2 regions of the Clostridium saccharoperbutylacetonicum N1-4(HMT) genome follow, and region 1 is predicted to be linked to the other one. Evidence: predicted binding sites of a transcription regulator. Region 1 holds the regulator's gene; the other holds the start of a gene.

What was found. Region 1 encodes HrcA, which represses chaperone genes, less so after heat shock. Its sites were predicted from a motif close to TGTTAGCACTCNNNNNNNNNGAGTGCTAACA; they were not measured.
Region 2: groES (co-chaperone GroES) is a predicted target of HrcA. The motif match lies at 1,907-1,937, and genes of this name have one in related genera.

What each region holds. Positions count from the first base shown of each region.
Region 1 is NC_020291.1:1,017,116-1,020,304, forward strand. It holds gene hemW (radical SAM family heme chaperone HemW) at 1-1,049, shown strand, start outside; gene hrcA (heat-inducible transcriptional repressor HrcA) at 1,266-2,297, shown strand; gene grpE (nucleotide exchange factor GrpE) at 2,337-2,912, shown strand; gene dnaK (molecular chaperone DnaK) at 2,985-3,189, shown strand, end outside.
Region 2 is NC_020291.1:510,045-513,233, reverse strand. It holds gene groL (chaperonin GroEL) at 1-1,493, opposite strand, end outside; gene groES (co-chaperone GroES) at 1,576-1,860, opposite strand; gene CSPA_RS02170 (4Fe-4S dicluster domain-containing protein) at 2,170-3,189, opposite strand, start outside.

The DNA.
Region 1 (3,189 bases):
GAAAAGAAAAGTTGATGGACGAATATGTTAAAGCATTAAATGAAGAAATAATGCAGAAAGGAAAAGATTACATTATAAGTAGCATATTTATAGGAGGTGGAACTCCATCCTATTTAAAAGATTCCAATTTAGAAAGTTTATTGATTACTTTAAATGGATTAAGCTTAAAAAAAGAATTGGAATACACAGTGGAATGCAATCCTGGAACATTAGATGAGAATAAGTTGAAGCTTATGAAGAAATATAATGTTAATAGAATAAGTTTGGGGGTGCAATCTACCAAAAATTCACTTTTGAAGCGCATTGGAAGAATTCATAGTTATGAAGATTTTGAAAATAATTATTTATTGGCTAGAAAAATAGGATTTCAAAATATAAATGTAGACTTGATGTTTGGACTTCCAAACCAAACGGTTGAAGATTGGGAGGAATCATTAATAAAAATAGCAAAACTTAAGCCAGAACATATATCTGCATATAGCTTAATAGTAGAAGAAGGAACACCGTTTTACACTTTATATGAAGAAGATAAATTAAGTTTGCCTGAAGAAGAAGAAGAAAGAACTATGTATCTAACTACTAAAAAAATATTGAGTACATATGGTTATCATCAATATGAAATATCAAATTTTGCTCAGAGCGGAAAGGAGTGTTTCCATAATAAAGTTTATTGGAAATGCAATGAGTATTTGGGATTAGGAGTATCGGCTAGTTCATTTATAAATGAAAAGCGAAGTAAAAATATAGATAATATTGAAGAGTATATAGAAAGAATAAAAAAACATGAAAATATAATAGAAGAAATTCATGTCAATAATATAAAAGATGATATGGAAGAGTTTGTTTTTATGGGGTTAAGAATGGTTGGAGGGATACAGATAAATGAATTTAAGGAACTGTTTGGGAAAGACATTTACAAAGTTTTTGGAGAAGTAATTGAAAAAAATATTGAGAAAGAATTATTAATAAGTGATTCGGGTAAATTATATTTAAGTCCACGCGGAATTGAAGTGTCTAACTATGTGATGAGTGATTTTATTTTAGAGTAATGAAAAGGATGGACATAAAAGTTAAAAAGTAAAGTCTGTAGAAAATCGTAGTAATTAAGAGAATAGTCAAGATAAATTGATAAAATTTCATAATTATTAACTATAGGTAGCTAGAATAAAAATAAATGGAATTGACAAAAAACCATAGAAATAATATATTAAAAACATAGTCATTAGCACTCGATGTTGATGAGTGCTAACAAAAGAGGTGAGGTTATGAGTATTGATGACAGAAAAATAAAAATACTTCAAGCTATTATCAATGACTATATTCGTACAGGAGATCCTGTAGGGTCAAGAACTATTGCGAAAAATTACAATTTGGGTATTGGGTCTGCAACCATAAGAAATGAGATGGCTGATCTTGAAGAGTTGGGATACTTAGAACAACCTCATGCTTCCGCAGGAAGAATCCCTTCTAGTAAGGGATATCGATTATATGTTGATCAACTTATGGATAATCAAAGACTCACAGTTGAAGAGGATTTAAAAATTAAGCAATATATAATTGATTCTGCTATGCTTGAAGTAGATAAAATAGTAAAGCAAACTAGTGCCCTATTATCAGAATTGACTAAATTAACTTGTGTAATTGAAACTCCATCAGTAAAAAAGAGTTTTATAAAATCAATTCAGCTTATTAAGGTTGATGATCACAATTTGGTTTCAGTATTTTTGACAGATACAGGACTTATAAAAAATCATATTATGAAGTTAAATCATGCAGTTCCAGACGTGCAAACATTACTTAGAATAAATCAAGTTATTAATAACAGATTAGTAAATCTTTCTATTCAAGAAATTAATTTAGAAGTTATTAATAATTTAAAAAAAGATTTAGGTGAATATGAAGAAATATTTAATGCTATATTACCTGTTTTGTACGAGACCTTAAATTTTGCTGATACAACAGAAGTATTTATGGAAGGAACAACAAATATATTTAACTATCCTGAATATAACGATATCGATAAGGCAAAAGAAATGCTGGCACTTCTTAATGATAAGGAGTCTCTAATGGAGTTATTTAGGCCGCAGGATGATATTACTGTAAGTATAGGGGATGAAAATTATGAGCCTCAAGCTAAGGATTGCAGTATAATATCTGCTGAATATTCTTTTGGAAATAGGCCAATTGGAAAGATAGGATTAATTGGTCCAAGAAGAATTAACTATTCAAAGGTTATAGCAATTATGTCCGAAGTAATAAAGGAACTTAATGCTATATTAAATAATCAAAAAATATAAGACTTAGGTTAGAATAGGAAGAGGTGTATTTCAAGATATATGGAAGAAAATAAAGAAATTATAAATGAAGAACTAAAAGAGGAAGAAAATGAAGTGCAAGGCACTGAAGAAGCAAATGTAAGTGAAAACACAGAAGCTGCTGAAGAAAATTCAGAAGATAGTGAAGCAAATAAATTAGAAGAGGAAAATAAGAAATTGCAAGAAGAATTAGATTCAACTAAGGATAGGCTTTTAAGATTAACAGCAGAATATGATAATTATAGAAAAAGAACTGTTAAAGAAAAAGAAGGAATATATAGTGATGCATATGTAGATGTATTAAAAGAAGTCATTCCTATTCTTGATAATTTAGAAAGAGCTGTTGCAGCTGATGGAAGCATAGAAGATTTGAAAAAAGGAATTGAAATGACAATAAAAGGTTGTGTAGATTCATTTGCAAAACTTGGAGTTGAAGAAATAGATACTTCGGGAGAATTTGATCCAAATCTTCATAATGCAGTTATGCATATAGAAGATGAAAACTTAGGTAAAAATGTAATTGCAGAAGTTTTCCAAAAAGGATATAAAAAAGATGATAAAATAATCAGACATACAATGGTTAAAGTAGCTAATTAAATTGAAATTTAAAATAAATAATGAAACTTTCAAATTAAAATAAACTAAAAAGAGTTTTAGGAGGAAAATATCATGGGAAAGATTATAGGAATTGATTTAGGAACAACAAATTCATGTGTAGCAGTTATGGAAGGTGGAGAACCAACAGTTATAGCTAACTCAGAAGGTGCTAGAACTACTCCTTCAGTTGTATCATTCCAAGCAAATGGGGAAAGATTAGTTGGTCAAGTAGCTAAAAGACAAGCAATTACTAATCCAGATAAAACAGTTATCTCAA
Region 2 (3,189 bases), 510 kb from region 1:
GTAACCTTAGTCGGGTCTACTATTCCACCTTTAATCATATTGATATATTGATCATGTAATGCATCATATCCTATACCTGGTTCGCTATTTTTAACTTTTTCAATTATTACTGAACCTTCAACTCCTGCATTAGCTGCTATTTGTCTTACTGGTTCTTCTAATGCTTTTACAATTATGCTTATTCCAACTTGAGTATCTGCAACATCTGAAGTTAATTTTGCTACTTCATTAATTACATTAACATAAGCTGTTCCACCACCAGCTACTATTCCTTCTTCAACTGCTGCTTTTGTTGCATTTAAAGCATCTTCAATTCTAAGTTTCTTTTCCTTAAGTTCTGTTTCAGTTGCTGCACCAACTTTAATTACTGCAACTCCACCTGCTAACTTAGCTAATCTTTCTTGTAATTTTTCTTTATCAAATTCTGAAGTTGTTTCTTCAATTTGAACTTTGATTTGGTTAATTCTTTCTTTTATTCCATTAGAATCACCCTTACCATTAACTATAACAGTGTTTTCTTTATTAACCTTAACACTATCAGCTGTACCTAACATATCAATAGTAACATCTTTTAATTCTCTTCCTAACTCTTCAGCTATAACAGTTCCACCAGTTAATGTTGCAATATCTTGTAACATTTCTTTTCTTCTATCTCCAAAGCCTGGTGCTTTAACAGCTACACAAGTGAATGTTCCTCTTAATTTATTAACTACTAATGTAGCCATTGCTTCTCCTTCAATGTCTTCAGCAATAATTAATAATTTTTTACCTGATTGAACGATTTGTTCAAGCACTGGTAAGATTTCTTGAATATTTGAAATCTTCTTATCAGTTATTAATATATATGGATTTTCTAAAACTGCTTCCATTTTTTCAGTATCTGTAGCCATATAAGGTGATACATATCCTCTATCAAATTGCATTCCCTCAACTACATCTAATTCAGTTCCCATTGATTTAGATTCTTCTATTGTAATAACGCCTTCATTTCCTACTTTTTCCATAGCATCTGCAATTAACTTACCAACTTCTTCATCAGCAGCTGAAATTGCAGCAACTCTAGCGATATCTTCTTTTCCATCTACTTGCTTAGAAATCTTTTTAATTTCTTCAACAGCTTTTTCTACAGCCATTTTAATACCAGTTCTGATTAAAATAGGATTAGCTCCAGCTGTTACATTTTTTAATCCTTCTCTGATTATTGCTTGTGCTAACAAAGTTGCAGTTGTAGTTCCATCTCCTGCTACATCATTAGTCTTTGTCGCAACTTCTTTAACTAATTGAGCTCCCATATTTTCATATGGATCTTCTAGTTCTATTTCTCTTGCAATTGACACACCATCATTTGTAATTAATGGTGCTCCAAATTTCTTATCTAATACAACATTTCTACCTTTAGGTCCTAAAGTAACCTTAACTGTATCTGCTAATTTATCTACACCTATTTGCATAGATCTTCTTGCTTCTTCACCGAATTTTAACATCTTAGCCATTTATATAACACTCTCCTTTTTTGTATGTTATTTATATCTTTCTATCTTCTTAAATTAAAATTATTTAGCAATGCACTCTCAATTATTCTACTATTGCTAATATGTCATCTTGTTTTAAAATAGTATATTCTTCACCATCAACTTTAACTTCTGATCCTGCATATTTAGAGTATAAAACCTTATCTCCAACTTTTACTTCCATAGGTACTCTATTTCCGTCTACGACAGCTCCAGGACCCACTGCAACCACTTCTGCTTCTTGTGGTCTTTCTTTTGCAGTACCAGTTAAGACTATTCCACTTTTAGTCTTTTCTTCTGCCTCTAATTTTTTGATTACAACTCTTTCACCAAGTGGTTTAATTTTCATGAAAAACCCTCCTTAAAATAATTATGTTATTATTGTTGCTTTTTTCTGTTAGCACTCGTTACTGTCGAGTGCTAACATATTTATAATATCCTTTATATCCATATAATTCAAACATTACTTCTAATATTATACCCGATTTTTAAGCGAATATTACCTATTATCTCAAAATATATTTAATTTGCTTAAACTTTCTCAATTTTTCTTACTTTTTATTTATAATGAAAAACTCTACTCAAGAAAATACTCCTGAGTAGAGTTTATATCTACATTTAAGCTATAATAAGAAATATATATTTTTCCAAAAACAAACTATCTTTCTAAGTCAATATTATGATACTCTTCTAATGCCTTATTTGATAATACAGTTTTAATAGTTGTTTGTTGATTTATTTTTGTGAAAGGTGCCTTTGCTTTCATAACAGGTGCTATTTTTGCAGCTCCATTTATACATCCGCCTTCACACATCATTCCTTCAATGAAATTTCCTGGTAATTTTCCTACTTTAGCCATAGTCATAGTTTTCTTTATTTCTGCTCCACCTGAAACTTTAACAGGTTTGAATTCAATTTCCACACCTTTTTCTTGGATGAAGTTTTCTATCGCTGCAGTTAAACCACCACCTACAGCAAAATTTCTACCAAAGATTGATGCTTGATCAACTACTATATCTTCACATTTTTCAGGATCTATTTCAAATGCATCAAATAAAGCAATTAATTCTTCAAAAGTTAATGCATAATCAACAGCATCCTTTATTGATTCAATCAATACTTCACTTTTCTTAGCAGTACAAGGTCCTATAAATACAACTTTAGCATCTTTATGCTTTGCTTTTATATATCTTCCCGTAGCTACCATAGGAGAAACAGTTCCTGAAATTCTTTCAGCTTGATCTGGCATCATTTTTTCAATATAACTTAGAAAGCCTGGACAACATGAGTTTGTCATGTAGCTATCCCCTTTTTCCATTCTCTCTACAAATTCTGTACTTTCATGTACAGTAACTGCATCTGCACCGCATGCTACTTCTACCATATCTGTAAACCCTAATGCTTTAATTGCATTTTTTACTTGTCCATATGTTGTCTTTGCGCCAAATTCACCTGTTATCGCTGGTGCAACTATAGCATAAATATTTTCTTTTTCCATTAATCTATTAACAACTCTAACTAATGAACTTTTATCTTCTATAGCACCAAATGGACATTCAGACATACACGCACCACAATTTACGCATTTACTTTCAGTAATCTCAGCTCTTAAATCGTCAGCATTATAGCTTAAGGCTCCTGTTGGACATGCTTTTTTACAAGGTCTCATATCTTCTGC